One region of the Bradyrhizobium commune genome, then DNA from elsewhere that is predicted to be linked to it. Evidence: predicted binding sites of a transcription regulator. Region 1 holds the regulator's gene; the other holds the start of a gene.
The links. The regulator PhoB, encoded in region 1, activates phosphate uptake and scavenging genes when phosphate is short. The targets are predictions, from matches to a motif close to TGTCATNNANCTGTCAT.
Positions count from the first base shown of each region.

Region 2: the regulator PhoB is predicted to act here: its motif matches at 5,753-5,769, upstream of IC761_RS20660 (RNA degradosome polyphosphate kinase).

Region 1 covers NZ_CP061379.1:7,353,493-7,361,425, reverse strand. Annotated here, with positions in the region: gene IC761_RS34575 (ATP-binding protein) at 1-997, shown strand, start outside; gene pstS (phosphate ABC transporter substrate-binding protein PstS) at 1,143-2,156, shown strand; gene pstC (phosphate ABC transporter permease subunit PstC) at 2,298-3,287, shown strand; gene pstA (phosphate ABC transporter permease PstA) at 3,289-4,134, shown strand; gene pstB (phosphate ABC transporter ATP-binding protein PstB) at 4,131-4,952, shown strand; gene phoU (phosphate signaling complex protein PhoU) at 4,964-5,680, shown strand; gene phoB (phosphate regulon transcriptional regulator PhoB) at 5,695-6,402, shown strand; gene IC761_RS34540 (GcrA family cell cycle regulator) at 6,716-7,225, opposite strand; gene IC761_RS34535 (aspartate aminotransferase family protein) at 7,693-7,933, shown strand, end outside.
Region 2 covers NZ_CP061379.1:4,361,330-4,369,262, forward strand. Annotated here, with positions in the region: gene IC761_RS20625 (LysR family transcriptional regulator) at 1-674, shown strand, start outside; gene IC761_RS20630 (autotransporter outer membrane beta-barrel domain-containing protein) at 682-1,830, opposite strand; gene IC761_RS20635 (cold-shock protein) at 2,204-2,410, shown strand; gene purN (phosphoribosylglycinamide formyltransferase) at 2,506-3,159, opposite strand; gene purM (phosphoribosylformylglycinamidine cyclo-ligase) at 3,159-4,232, opposite strand; gene IC761_RS20650 (CDP-alcohol phosphatidyltransferase family protein) at 4,387-4,929, shown strand; gene IC761_RS20655 (P-loop NTPase family protein) at 5,022-5,699, shown strand; gene IC761_RS20660 (RNA degradosome polyphosphate kinase) at 5,843-7,933, shown strand, end outside.

The DNA of each region.
Region 1 (7,933 bases):
CGGCCGGGTCATCCATCTCAACGCCGCCGCCGCCCAGCTCGCGCCGGCGCTGCGCAAGAACGAGCTCGCGCAATTCGCGCTGCGCTCGCCGGAGATCATCACGGCGCTGCGCGAGTCGATTGCGACCACCGAGCCGCGGCGGGCGACCTATCTCGACCATGTCCCGGTCGACCGCTGGATGGAGCTGATCATCACGCCGGTGCCGGTGCCGACCAATTTCGGCGGCGCCGACAAATGCATGCTGATGACCTTCCACGACCAGACGCCGCTGCGCCGGGTCGAGGAGATGCGCGCCGACTTCGTCGCCAATGCCAGCCACGAGCTGCGCACGCCGCTCGCCGCGCTCTCCGGCTTCATCGATACGCTCCAGGGCCAGGCCAAGGACGATCCCAAGGCGCGCGAGCGCTTCCTCGGCATCATGCACAACCAGGCGACCCGCATGGCGCGCCTGATCGACGATCTCCTGTCGCTGTCGCGGGTGGAACTGTCGGCCCATGTGCGGCCCGACACCCTGGTCGACCTGCTGCCGATCATCCTCCAGGTGGCCGACGGGCTCGAGCCGCTCGCGCGCGAGCGCCAGGTCGATGTCGAGACCAATCTGCCGCAGGCGCCGGTGATGATCGCCGGCGACCGCGAGGAACTGCTGCGGCTGTTCGAGAACCTGATCGAGAACGCCCTCAAATACGGCGCTTCCGGCGGACGCGTCATCGTGTCGCTGACGGCGACGCCAGTCCCTGATGGAACTCAGGAAATCAAGGTCATGGTGCGCGATTTCGGGCCCGGCATCGCGCCGGAACATTTGCCACGCCTGACCGAGCGCTTCTACCGGGTTGATGTCGGCGACAGCCGCTCGCAGGGCGGGACGGGCCTCGGATTATCCCTTGTGAAACATATTCTTAACCGTCATCGCGGCCGGCTTTTGATCGAAAGCGTGCCCAAGCAGGGCGCCGTTTTCACCGCCTGTTTTCCCCAGGTGAAGACTTCCGTCGCAAGCTGAAATCTAAGCGATTTCATTAGCTTAACCGCGTCATCCGACTGTCACGAAACCTTCGTAAAAGCACAGCCGACCGCTCCTAAAGCGAGCGGCGCGGGGAGCGCGATCGGGCGCGGACGGCGCTTCGCTCCCCTGTATGGAGACCAGCATGAATTTCATCAAAACTATCGTCGCTGCTGGCTTGGTCGCCGCAACGACGACGGCGGCTTTTGCTGCCGACATCACGGGTGCCGGTGCGACCTTCCCCTTCCCGGTCTATTCGAAGTGGGCTGACGCCTACAAGAAGGAGACCGGCAACGGTCTGAATTACCAGTCGATCGGTTCCGGCGGCGGCATCAAGCAGATCCAGGCCAAGACCGTGACCTTCGGCGCCAGCGACGCGCCGCTCAAGGCCGAGCAGCTCGAGAAGGACGGCCTGGTGCAGTGGCCGATGGTGATGGGCGCGATCGTTCCCGTCGTCAACATCGAGGGCGTCAAGGCTGGCGACATGGTGTTCGATGGCGAGACGCTCGCCAACATCTATCTCGGCAAGATCACCAAGTGGGACGACGCCGCAATCAAGAAGCTCAATCCGAACGTGAAGCTGCCGTCGGACGCGATCACCGTGGTCCGCCGCTCGGACGGTTCGGGCACCACCTTCAACTTCACCAACTATCTCTCCAAGGCCAGCGCCGACTGGAAGAGCAAGGTCGGTGAGGGCACCGCCGTCGAGTGGCCGGTTGGCGTCGGCGCCAAGGGCAACGAGGGCGTGTCGGGCAACATCAGCCAGACCAAGAACTCGATCGGCTACGTCGAGTACGCCTATGCCAAGCAGAACAAGCTGACCTATACCGGCCTCGTCAACAAGGCTGGCAAGACGGTGCAGCCGACGGTCGAGGCGTTCCAGGCGGCCGCTTCCAACGCCGACTGGGCCAAGGCTCCCGGCTACTACGTCATCCTGACCGACCAGCCCGGCGACAAGTCCTGGCCGATCACGGCTGCGACCTTCATCCTGATGCACAAGGAGCCGGCTGATAAGGCGGCGTCGAAGGAAGCCCTCAAGTTCTTCGCCTGGGCGTTCAAGAACGGCGCCAAGGCTGCCGAGGAACTCGACTACATCCCGATGCCCGACAGCGTCGTGACCCTGATCGAGAAGACCTGGTCGGCCGACATCAAGAGCTGAGCTCTTAAGTCTGTGCGGCCGGCAACGGCCGCATCAGAGACCGCAAGACCTCGGCCCCGGATCAGCCCAGTGCTGCATCCGGGGCCGAGACCGGTGACACAAAAACAAGTATCGTTTGTACAGGGGATCGGCGTGGCAGAAATGGCTGTCGAGAGCAATGTAGTTGACGCCGCCGGACCGTATGATCGCGCCAAGGCCTTGAGCGCGTTCAAGCTCGGTGACCTCACTTTTTACTGGATCACGCGCATCAGCGCGATCTCGGTGCTTCTCATTCTCGGCGGCATCATCCTGTCGCTGATCGTCGGCGCCTTCCCGGCGATGAAGGAATACGGCTTCGCGTTCCTGTGGACGCAGCGCTGGGCGCCGTCCGCCGATCCGCCCGTGCTCGGCGCGCTCGGCCCGATGTATGGCACGCTCGTGACCTCTTTCATCGCGATGCTGATCGCGATCCCGGTCGGTCTCGGCATCGCGATCTTCCTGACCGAGCTCTGCCCGCAATGGCTGCGCCGCCCGATCGGCATGGCCGTCGAGCTGCTCGCCGGCATCCCCTCGATCATCTACGGCATGTGGGGCTTCTTCGTGCTCGGCCCGTTCCTGGCCAACACCTTCCAGCCCTTCATGATCAAGATCTTCGACGGCGTCCCGGTCCTCGGCGCGATCTTCGCCGGTCCGCCGTCCTATCTCAGCCTGTTCAACGCCGCGCTGATCCTCGCCATCATGGTGCTGCCCTTCATCACCTCGATCTCGGTCGACGTGTTCAAGACGGTGCCGCCGGTGCTGAAAGAGGCCGCCTACGGCGTCGGCTGCACCACCTGGGAAGTCGTCCGCAGCGTGGTGATCCCCTATACCCGCGTCGGCATCATCGGCGGCGTCATGCTGGCGCTCGGCCGCGCGCTCGGCGAGACCATGGCGGTGACCTTCATCATCGGCAACTCGTTCCGGATCTCGTCCTCGATCTTCGCGCCCGGCACCACGATCTCGGCGGCGATCGCGAGCGAGTTCGCCGAGAGCGACGGTCTGCACCAGTCCGGCCTGATCCTGCTCGGCTTGCTGCTGTTCGTGCTGACGTTCTTCGTGCTCGCCGGCGCGCGGCTGATGCTGCTGCGTCTCGAGAAGAAGGCGGGGAAGTAACATGAACCCGATTTACGTACGCCGCCGCCGCAAGGACATCGTCATCCGCGGGCTCTGCATCGGTGCCGCCGCCTTCGGCGTCACCTGGCTTGCGCTGATCCTGATCACGCTGCTCTACAACGGCGTGGCCGGTCTCAGCCCAGAGTTATTCGTCGCCGACACTCCGCCTCCGGGCTCGACCGAAGGCGGCCTGCGCAACGCGATCGTCGGTTCGATCATCATGACCGTGATCGGCGTCGGCATCGGCGCGCCGCTCGGCATGTTCGCCGGCACCTACCTCGCCGAGTACGGCCGCAACGACAAGCTGACCTCGGTGATCCGCTTCATCAACGACATCCTGCTCTCGGCGCCCTCGATCATCATCGGCCTGTTCATCTACGGCGCGGTGGTGGTGCCGATGCGCGGCTTCTCGGCGATCGCCGGCTGTCTCGCGCTCGCCGTCATCGTGATCCCGGTGGTGCTGCGCACGACCGAGGACATGCTGCTGCTGGTGCCGAACGCGCTGCGCGAGGCGGCCTCCGCGCTCGGCCTGCCGCGCTCGCTGGTGATCAAGCGCATCGCCTATCGCGCCGCCCGTTCCGGCCTCATCACCGGCGTGCTGCTTGCCACCGCCCGCGTCGCCGGCGAGACCGCGCCGCTGCTCTTCACCGCGCTGTCGAACCAGTTCTTCAGCCTGAGCCTGAACAAGACGATGGCGAACCTGCCGGTCACCATCAACAACTTCGTGCAGAGCCCCTACGCCTATTGGAAGCAGCTCGCCTGGAGTGGCGCGCTGCTCATCACCCTGACCGTGCTTGCCCTGAATATTGGCGCGCGCATCCTTGGCGCCGAAAGGACCGCAAAATGAGTGATCTTTCCGTATCGATGAGCGCGTCCGGTGGACTGCCCCAGGCCCCCACGCTGCCCGAAGCCCCCGCCAAGGTGACGGTGCGCAACCTCAACTTCTATTACGGCGAGCACCATGCGCTGAAGAACATCAACCTGGTGCTCGGCGCCAACCGTGTCACGGCGTTCATCGGGCCTTCCGGCTGCGGCAAGTCGACCCTGCTGCGCATCTTCAACCGGATGTACGACCTCTATCCGGGCCAGCGCGTCACCGGCCAGCTCATGCTGGACCAGACCAACGTCCTCGACCCCAAGCTCGACCTCAATCTGCTGCGCGCGCGCGTCGGCATGGTGTTCCAGAAGCCGACGCCGTTCCCGATGACGATCTACGAGAACATCGCCTTCGGCATCCGTCTCTACGAGAAGATCTCGAAGTCCGAGATGGACGACCGCGTCGAGAAGGCGCTGCGCGGCGGCGCGCTGTGGAACGAGGTCAAGGACAAGTTGAATGCGAGCGGCCTGTCGCTCTCCGGCGGCCAGCAGCAGCGCCTCTGCATCGCCCGTACCGTCGCGGTGCGGCCCGAGGTGATCCTGTTCGACGAGCCCTGCTCGGCGCTCGATCCGATCTCGACCGCCAAGGTCGAGGAGCTGATCCAGGAATTGAGCGAGAACTACACCATCGCGATCGTCACCCACAACATGCAGCAGGCGGCGCGCGTCTCCGACAAGACCGCGTTCATGTATCTCGGCGAGCTGATCGAGTTCGACGACACCAGCAAGATCTTCACGTCGCCGACCGACCGGCGCACGCAGGATTACATCACCGGCCGGTTCGGCTGAGGAGACAGGACATGGGTTCGGAACATACCGCAAAAGCCTTCGACTCCGACCTTCAGGAGCTGACCCGGCTGGTCGCCGAGATGGGCGGCCTCGCCGAGCGCATGATCGTCGATTCCGTCGACGCGCTGATCCGGCGCGACGTCGCGCTCGGCCAGCGCGTGGTCGCAACCGACGTCGAGATCGACGCGCTCCAGAAGAAGATCGAGGAACGCGCCGTGCTCACCATCGCCCGCCGCCAGCCGATGGCGGTCGATTTGCGCGAGATCGTCGGCGCCATGCGGGTTGCGACCGATCTCGAGCGGATCGGCGACCTCGCCAAGAACATGGGCAAGCGCGTCGCGGCGCTGGAGACCGATTTTCATCCGCTGAAGCTGTTCCGCGGCCTCGAGCACATGACCGATCTCGTGCAGCAGCAGGTCAAGTCGGTGCTGGACGCCTATGCCGCGCACGATCTGCCGGCGGCGATGGCGGTGTGGAAGGGCGACGAGGAAGTCGACGCCATCTGCACCTCGCTGTTCCGCGAGCTCCTCACCTACATGATGGAGGATCCGCGCAATATCTCGTTCTGCATTCACCTGATGTTCTGCGCCAAGAACATCGAGCGGATCGGCGACCATGCCACCAACATCGCCGAGACGGTGTTCTACATGATCGAAGGTCAGGCCATCACCGACAAGCGGCCGAAGGGCGACATGACGACCTTCGCCGCGCCGGTCCCGAATACGTAAGGAGCGACGACCCCATGGGCGCACGCATTATGGTGGTTGAAGACGAGGAAGCTCTGACCGAGCTTCTGCGTTACAACCTCGAAGGCGACGGCTATGACGTCGAGACGGTGATGCGCGGCGACGACGCCGACACCCGTCTCAAGGAGCACATCCCCGATCTGATCGTGCTCGACTGGATGCTGCCGGGTCTCTCCGGCATCGAGCTGTGCCGACGGCTGCGCGCCCGGTCCGACACCAAGCAGCTGCCGATCATCATGCTGACCGCACGCGGCGAGGAGAGCGAGCGGGTTCGCGGGCTCGCGACCGGCGCCGACGACTACATCGTCAAGCCGTTCTCGGTCCCCGAGCTTTTGGCCCGCGTGAAAGGCCTGCTGCGGCGCGCAAGCCCCGAGCGGCTCGCCACGGTGCTCGCTTTCGGCGACATCGAGCTCGACCGTGAAAAGCGCCGCGTGGCGCGCTCGGGCCGGCCGATCGATCTTGGCCCGACCGAATATCGCCTGCTCGAGTTCTTCCTGGAGCATCCCGGTCGCGTGTTCTCGCGCGAGCAGCTGCTCGACAGCGTCTGGGGCCGCGACATCTATATCGACGAGCGCACCGTCGACGTGCATATCGGCCGCCTGCGCAAGCTGCTCAATCTCGGCCGCGAGCAGGACCCGATCCGCACCGTCCGCGGCGCCGGCTATGCGCTGGATGATCGGTTCGCGAAGGCCGAGCAGACGTAAGCCGACCTGAAGCGCGATGAGATTGGGATGAATCGTCATCGCGCTTTAGGTTGTTGTTCGAGCATGATCTTTTCGGAAAACCGCTGCGCACTTTTCCGGATCATGCTTTAGCGAGCTGCCGCTACAAAATCGGTGCCGTCCCGGCGAAGGCCGGGACCCATAACCCCAGGGCGTAGTTGTTGCGCGAAGAGGGTAACTCCGAGTCTCCTTAACCACATCTGCCGGTGGTTATGGGTCCCGGCCTTCGCCGGGACGACAGCGGAGTTTGTTGAGCCGTTATCACGACGGCTCCTAAACTTGACTCAGATCTATCTCAGCGCGGCGGCTTCGCGGGCGCCCGCCGCCGATCCGCGGCCGGTTGATACGCCACCCGCGAATGCTGGGCGCAATAGGGCAGGCCGGAGAGCGCCTTGCCGCCGCAGAAGAAGAAATCCGGGCTCGAGGGATCGCCGACCGGCCAGTGGCAGGTCGCCTCGTTCAGCTCCAGCAGCGACAGCCGCTGGCTCATCGGCACCACGTTGTCGTAGGTGACCGGTTCGGCCTCGACCTCGATCTCGAAGGCCTGCGCCAAGGCGGTGTTGCCGCGCGCAATGGGACGGCTCACCCGCATCATATGCTGCGCGGGACGCGCCTTGCGCGGCCGGGGAGCCGCCGACGACGGGCTCTTGGCACGGCCGGACAGGCCGAGCCGGTGCACCTTGCCGATCACGGCGTTACGGGTCACATTGCCGAGCTCGGCCGCGATCTGGCTGGCCGAAAGTCCTGCTTCCCAGAGCTTTTTCAACTGCTCGACGCGATCGTCGGACCAGGTCAAAACCGTCATTGCACCCTTTCCTTCGTCGCGCGCCAGCCATCCTGGGGCGGCACGACGAATGCCTAAGCCTCGAAAAACCCATGCCGCCAGAATCCCTTAAGGCTCGCCGGGCACAACAATGCGCCCGAACGTTTACGCCGGTACATGAGGACTTTTGGGATCAGAACTGCCGCACGAGATGTCGTATCTGACAAGCCAAACGCTACAATATGGCGTGACTCGCGCGCAAGAGTCCGCCGACTCGCTTCCACATGTTCCGTGGCGAAAACTCCGCAAATTCGCCACCGCAAGACTACGGATTCAGCGTTTCGCGAGGCTGTCCGGTGGCATTGACACCCGTGGCGCCAAGCATAAGATAGTGACGCGTGCCGCCCTTAAAAGGCGGCACGTTTCGTTTTCCGGACCGGTCAATGGTGCGCTGCGTAAGGCGCCTCAGGCCATCCGAAACGCCCAAATGACAGCCAAAAGAGACGGTCATGACCAACAGCGCCGCGCCGCATCTGCTTCCCGTTTTCGCCAGGGCCAACATCGGCTTCGAGCGCGGCGAGGGCGTCTGGCTGATCGCGACCAATGGCGATCGCTATCTCGATTTCACCTCGGGCGTGGCGGTGAACGCGCTCGGTCATGCCCATCCCGCGCTGGTCAAGGCGCTGCAGGAGCAGGCCACAAAACTCTGGCACATGTCGAACCTGTTTCAGAGCCCGGACGGCGAGAAGC
Region 2 (7,933 bases), 3.0 Mb from region 1:
ATTTCTGGATCCTGCCGCGACTGATCGATTTCCAGAAGACCTATCGCAAGATCACGGTCGATCTACGCTGCGCCATGGAACAGGCCGACGTCGCGCGGCTGGAGTCCGACATCGCAATCCAGCTCGAGCCGCCGACCAATCCCGATCTCATCGTCGCCAAGCTCGGCCGGCTGCACATCTATCCCTTCGTGTCCCGGAACTACCAGAACCTCTACGGCGTGCCGGCGACACTCGCCGAGCTCAAGAACCACCGCATCATCAAGCAGAGCGCGCCGCAGGTCGACGACAGCGCCTACGCCCGCGTGCTCGGATTGACGTCGCTGGAGGGTATCGTCGGCATCAAGACCAATTCATCGGTCGGCGCGCTCTATGCGGTCGAACGCGGTGCCGGCATCGGCTTCCTGCCGACGGTGTCGATCGCGCTCGGCGCACCGCTCGTTGCTGTCGACCTCGGCGTCAGCCACCACGCCGATCTCTGGCTCACCTATCACAAGGAATTCCGCGCGTCCGAGCGCCACAAGATCGTGGTCGACTGGCTGAAGAAGATTTTCGATCCGAAGATCTATCCCTGCTTCCGCGACGAGTTCATCCATCCGAACGCGCTGGTGCCGATGATGACGGCCGCGCGGGAGGGCTTTGGGCTTACGGGTTTTGTTGCGGCGACGCCGACGTAGTGGCGCCTCACCACCTGTATTCGAAACCGACAGTGCCCTGGTGCGACGTCAGCTCGTTGCGGAACTTGCCGTCGTAGTTGATGTAGAGCCGCGCGGTGTTGGTCAGGCTGAGCGAGGCCGAGGCGCCGGCGTCCATGCCGTAGCGACTCTCGCCGATGCCAGGCACGATGATGCTCTGTGTCCCGAGGCTGACCTGGACCGATCCGAGATTCTGGTAAAAATTGTCGACGAACTTGCCGTAGGCGGACAGGTCGAGAATCTTCTGGCCGAAGATGAAGTAGTGCCCGATCTCGGCGCCGATCATGACGCGCGCGCGCGAGATCGCGGTTGAGCCGACATTGAGGGGATCAAGCCCACCGGCTTCCTGGAACGAAGCACTGGTGGCGCGCACATATTCGAGCGCCCCCTTGGGCACGACGCGCATCTGATCCTTGGTCCAGTAATAGCTGATCTCGGTCAGCGCGCCGTCGACCATGGCATGATAGCCGGCCGTCGCCAGACCAAAGCCGGTGTCGCGGCTGGAATTGACCTTGCCAAAGCCGTGCACCACCGCGAAGGCCCAGGTCCAGGGGCCCTTGTCGACGGAGCCGTTGAAGCCGATCTGGGTCAGGTCGAGTGTGGCCGACTGGAGCGCGAGCGGCACATCGATATCGGTATGGCTCTGGTCGACGGAAAAGCCGAGATTGACGCCCGGCGCGAGCCGCGCGCCGAAGCCCGCGACGCCGCCAAATGTCGTGCGCTTGTCGCCGACGAAGTCGCCCTGCGCATCGGTCCGGACCGAAATTCCGTAGCCTTCGAACCAGGTTCGGTAGCGCGGATCCTCCGTGCTCTCCGACGCGCCTCCGCCGCCGGGATTGCTACGCGACGCCCGGTTGACGCCGCCAGAGGCCTGGTTACCGAGCCGCTCCAGGAATCCCGAACCGAGGTCCAGCGTGCTGTTGCCGGCAGACTGGTCGAAATTGGTCGACGTCGGGTCCGGGGTCGGTGACGGCGTGGGCGTCCGACGTGCTGCCGGCGTCGATGTCTGCGCGGAGCCTGGCGTCGCCGACATCACAATGACGCATGAAAAGACCAGGGCAATCGTCATCGCCATCGGGCGGACACGGTCCAACCCGATCGTCTGCCGTGTTCCAGAGAGCTGCAAGGTGCAGCACATGACGACTAAATCCCAAAGCGAATGACGGCGCGCAAAAAAGCAACACGAACTGGTGGCGCCTACGGCGATTTGTGCTGAACTGCCACGGAGGGTCAACCGGTTGGCGCGTGACAGCCGCCGCGATTACCCCCGATTGTGGTTCTGCCGCCACAGGTCGTAAATTGCAGAGGCACAGGCTCGTTCCGGTCTTGAAATTCGCACGCGGCTTGCTAACGCGCGATTTTCATGTTGCAATACCAGACACAATCGGATTTGGCCGCTCGGCTGTGCGTTTCGCGACATTAAGACTCGAACAGACTTCCGGAAGCCCGTTTGTGGCGTGGCGCGCGAAAAGCGGCCGCGTCTTTTTTGTATCGACTGGAGGAGACTAGCGATGCCGCAAAAGGGCACCGTCAAATGGTTCAACCCGACCAAGGGCTATGGGTTCATCAAGCCGAACGGCAGCGACAAGGACGTTTTCGTCCACATCTCCGCCGTCGAGCGCGCCGGACTATCGACCCTCAATGAAAACCAGGTGGTTGAGTACGACCTCGTGGAGAACCGCGGCAAAGCATCCGCGGAGAACCTCAAGGTCTCCTGAATTCTCTCAAGCCCAGGCAAGGGAGATCATGACGTTGCCCCCGGCTCTGCCGGGGGATTTTGTTTGCGTGGTCAAAAGCTGTGCCCGAGGTCCCATCAACGCGCCACCGGCGCAATCAGGAAATTCTCCGACGCCGCGCTGCCCGCCGTCTTGCAGACATCGCCCTCGATCCGCACCTTGCCGGTCGCAAGCAGCCGCAGCGCTGCTGGATAGATGCGGTGCTCGACCTCCAGAATGCGCTCCGACAGCGTCTCCGCGGTGTCGTGATCGCTGACGGGGACCGCGCCCTGCATCACGATTGGGCCGGCATCGGTCTCTGGGATGACGAAGTGAACCGTCGCGCCAGACAGTTTCACCCCGGCACGCAAAGCCTGGCCATGCGGGTCGAGGCCGGGGAACGACGGCAGGAGCGAGGGGTGGATGTTCAGCATCCGCCCGTACCAGCTTTTGGTGAATTCGGCCGTGAACAGGCGCATGAAGCCGCCGAGGCAAATCAGCTCGATGCCGTGCTGGTCGAGGGCCGCTTGCAGCACCGCCTCGAACCCGGCGCGGTCCTTGCCGAACGGCTTACTCTCGATCACCAATGTGTTCACGCCGCTCGCCTTGGCACGTTCCAGGCCGAGCGCATCGGCCTTGTTCGAGATCACGAGCGAAATCTCCGCCGGGAAGTCCGGCGCGGCCGCAGCCTTGATCAGTGCAGCCATGTTGGAGCCGCGACCGGAAATCAGGATGGCGACACGGCGCTTCATCACAGCGCCAGGTCGAGGTGGCCGTTATAGACCACGCGATGCTCGCCCTCGGCCGCGATCACGGTGCCGAGCTGCGCCACGGTCTCGCCGTCCTCAGTGAAGACCCGCACAACGTCATCGACCTTGTCCGGCTCGATGATCGCAATCATGCCGATGCCGCAGTTGAAGGTGCGCAGCATTTCGAGCTCGGCGATGCCGGCTTGGGCAGCCAGCCATTTGAACACCGGCAGCACCGGCAGGCGCGCCAGATCGATACCCACGCCAAGGTGCTTGGGTAGCACGCGCGGAATGTTGTCGGTGAAGCCGCCGCCGGTGATGTGGGCGAGCCCCTTCACCGCGCCGGTCTCGCGGATCGCGCGCAGGCAGGATTTGACGTAGAGCCGCGTCGGCGTCAGCAGCGCACCGCCGAGCGTCATGACCGGGGCAAACGGCGCCTGCGCCTCGAAGCCGAGGCCGGACTGCTCGACGATCTTGCGCACCAGCGAGAAGCCGTTGGAGTGCACGCCCGACGACGCAAGGCCGATCACGGCATCGCCTGCGGCGATATCCTTGCGCGGCAGCAACGTGCCGCGCTCGGCGGCACCGACGGCAAAGCCGCCGAGGTCGTAGTCGCCGTCCTTGTAGAGGCCGGGCATTTCGGCGGTCTCCCCGCCGATCAGGGCGCATCCGGATTCACGGCAGCCTTCGGCGACGCCGGCGACGATCGAGGCGGTCGCTTCGGGATCGAGCTTGCCGCAGGCGAAATAGTCCAGGAAGAACAGCGGCTCAGCACCCTGCACCACGAGGTCGTTGACGCTCATGGCGACGAGGTCGATGCCGATCCCGCCATGCAGGCCGGTCTCGATCGCGATCTTGACCTTGGTACCGACGCCGTCAGTGGCCGCGACCAGGACGGGGTCCGTGAAGCCGGCTGCCTTGAGGTCGAACAGGCCGCCAAAGCCGCCGATCTCGGCGTCGGCGCCGGGCCGCGCGGTGGCGCGCACCATCGGCTTGATCAGGTCGACCAGGCGGTTGCCCGCGTCGATATCGACGCCTGAATCGGCGTAAGTGAGGCCGTTTTTGCGGAGGGTCATGCCCGATTTCCAGTGGGTTTGCGGCTGGTTACGTCGAATTCCGGGGACGCGCAATGGCTCGCATGGCGCGCCTGCCTATACTATGTAGATATCAACCGGTTCAGCCTTCAAACGGGCCGGATTTGAGGTCAGGCCGGGTGCCGGGAAGCGCCGCGTGAGTATTCCGAACATCATCACTTTGGGCCGGATCATCCTGGTCCCGATCATTGTCTGGGCCATCGTGTCGAGCCAAATGGAGGTGGCATTTGTCGTCTTCCTGGTCGCCGGCATCAGCGACGCCGTCGACGGCTTCCTGGCCAGGCGCTTCAACATGAGGAGCGAGCTCGGCGCCCTGCTCGATCCGCTCGCCGACAAGGCGCTGCTGGTGTCGATCTACCTCGCGCTCGGCATCTGGGGCGACATCCCGCGCTGGATCGTGATCCTGGTGGTCTCGCGCGACATCATGATCGTCACTGCTGTGATCGTGTCCTGGCTGTTCGACAAGCCGGTCGAGATGAAACCGTCGATGGTCTCGAAGCTCAACACCGCGGCCCAGGTCGCCTATGCGGCGCTGGTGCTGGCCTCGCTCGCCTTCGGCTTCAGGCCGGCGCCTTATGATATAATCCTGATGGGCCTGGTCACGGTCTTCACGCTCTCCTCGGTGTCGCTCTATCTCGTCGAGTGGCTGCGGCACATGAGCACGATCGAGGCCAAATGAGTTGGATGCGGCCCTGCAAAAGGCCAACTCCGGCTCGATGAAGTCGAATCTCTTCAAGTGAAGCCGGCGCGCCGGCACGGAGCACAGCAAGCGTGGCAGGCCGCGGTCATCCCCGACAATTGGCGTTTTCGCTTCCGCACGCGGAGAGCCTCAGCCGGGACAATTTTCTCGAGGGCCCCGCCAACGCTGCCGGCCTCGCCTTGATCGACGGCTGGCCGGAATGGCCGAACCGGATCATGTGGCTGGCTGGCCCCGAAGGCAGCGGCAAGAGCCATCTCGCCGCGATCTGGGCCGAGGAGGCCGGCGCCCGTTCCACAATGGCTAATACACTGACCGCCGCGACCGTCCCCGGCGCGCTCGCCACCGGCGCGCTGGTGGTCGAGGATCTCAGAGCGAAGGATTTTGACGAGCGCGCGCTGTTCCACCTGATGAACCTCGCACGCGAGGACGGCGCCTACATTCTTTTCACCGGGCGCGAGGCGCCCGCCACCCTCGATGTCGAGCTGCGCGACCTGCGCTCGCGGCTGCGCGCCGTGCCGGTGGTCTCACTGCTGCCGCCCGACGACCAGCTGTTCCGCGGACTGATCGTCAAGTTCTGCGCCGACCGGCAGCTGTCCGTCGACGAGAGCGTCGTGAGCTACCTTGCCACCCGCCTGGAGCGGTCCTCGGCGGCCGCCCGCCAGGCGGTGGAACTGCTCGACGGCGAGGCCCTCCGCCTCGGCCGGCCGGTCACCCGGGCGCTCGCCGCCGAGCTGCTCCGGGACGCCTGATCGCCGGCATCCCCGAGGCTCCCGCTTGACGCGGCGGGGCAGCGGAACATCAATGTCATCGAAACGTCATCGCACTCAAACATGCTCTCGCCGGTTTTGCGCTTAGGTCGCAAGGTGGGGCGAACTGGATGGACCGACTTCTCATGGAATCCGCGCAAGCCACTGAAATTAAAGACAAAGAGACGGAATCCGAGAGCCTGCCGGCGATCGCCTCGAGCCCGGAGCGGTTCATCAATCGCGAGCTCTCCTGGCTGCATTTCAACCGGCGCGTCCTCGAGGAATCGGTCAACCCCAGCCACCCCGTGCTGGAGCGGGTGCGATTCCTGTCGATATCGGCGAATAACCTCGACGAGTTCTTCATGGTCCGCGTCGCCGGCATCAAGGCCCAGGTCCGCGAGGGCATTGCCGAGCGCGCGCCCGACGGCCTGACGCCCTCCGAGCAGCTCACCCTGATCAATCGCACCGTCTCCCAACTCGCCTCCGACCAGCAGGCGATCTGGGCCGATTTGCGCGGCACGCTCGCCGACGTCGGCATTGTGCTGGTCGACGGCAAGGAGGTCACCAAGGCGGAGCGGACCTGGCTCGAGGACTATTTCCTCAACAACGTGTTCCCGCTGCTGACGCCGCTGGCGATCGACCCGGCCCACCCCTTCCCGTTCATCCCGAGCCTCGGCTTCACCATCGCGCTCCAGCTCACGCGCGCCGTCGACGGCAAGCCGATGAACGCGCTGATCCGCATGCCCGGCAAGATCGACCGCTTCATTCGCCTACCGGCCGACGGCAAGGCGGTGCGCCTGATCTCGCTGGAGCAGGCAACCGGCCTGTTCATCAACCGGCTGTTCCCCGGCTACAGTCTCCACGGCCAGGGCGCCTTCCGCATCATCCGCGACTCCGAGCTCGAAATCGAGGAAGAGGCCGAGGATCTCGTCCGCCTGTTCGAGACCGCGCTGAAGCGGCGCCGCCGCGGATCGGTGATCCGGCTCGAGATCGACGCCAAGATGCCGGAGGAGCTTCGCAGCTTCGTGCAGCACGCGCTGTCGGCGGCCGACGACGAGGTCTTCCTGGTCGATGGCGTGCTCGCCATGAACGAGCTGTCGCAGCTGACCCGGCTCGACCGCCCCGATCTCGAATTCACCCCTTACGTTCCGCGCCATCCCGAACGCGTGCGCGAGCACGGCGGCGACATCTTTGCCGCGATCCGGCAGAAGGATCTGATCGTCCATCACCCCTATGAATCCTTCGACGTGGTGGTGCAGTTCCTCCAGCAGGCCGCGCGCGATCCCGACGTCGTCGCGATCAAGCAGACGCTCTACCGCACCTCCAACAATTCGCCGATCGTGCGCGCACTCGCGGAAGCGGCCGAGGCCGGCAAATCCGTCACCGCGCTGATCGAGCTGAAGGCGCGCTTCGACGAAGAAGCCAACATCCGCTGGGCGCGCGACCTCGAACGCGCCGGCGTGCAGGTCGTCTACGGCTTCCTCGAATTGAAGACGCATGCAAAGCTCTCGATGGTGGTGCGCCGCGAGGGCGGCAGCCTCACCACTTACGTCCATACCGGCACCGGCAACTACCATCCGGTGACCGCGCGTATTTATACGGACCTCTCCTACTTCACCTCGGAGCCGACCATCGGACGTGACGCCGCGCGCGTGTTCAATTTCATCACCGGCTACGCCGCGCCAAGCGATCTGGAGAAGATGGCAGTGTCGCCGCTGACCTTGCGCAAGCGCATCATCGAGCACATCCAGGGCGAGACCGAGCACGCACGCCACGGCAAGCCCGGCGCGGTCTGGATGAAGATGAATGCGCTGGTCGACCCCGACATCATCGACGCGCTTTACGAGGCCTCACAGGCGGGCGTGCAGGTCGAGCTCGTGGTGCGCGGCATCTGCTGCCTGCGCCCCGGCATTCCCGGCCTGTCGGAGAACATCCGCGTCAAGTCGATCATCGGACGCTTCCTGGAACACGGCCGAATCTACTGCTTCGGCATGGGCCAGGGCCTGCCGAGCGCGAAAGCGGCTGTGTATATCTCCTCCGCCGACATGATGCCGCGCAACCTCGACCGCCGCGTCGAGGTGCTCTGTCCGCTGCAAAATCCCACGGTGCATCAGCAGGTTCTCGAACAGATCATGGTCGCGAATCTCAAGGACAATGAGCAGAGCTGGCAATTGTTGCCGGACGGGTCCTCAACGCGTATGAAGGCCGCGAAGGGCGAGGAGCCTTTCAACGTGCAC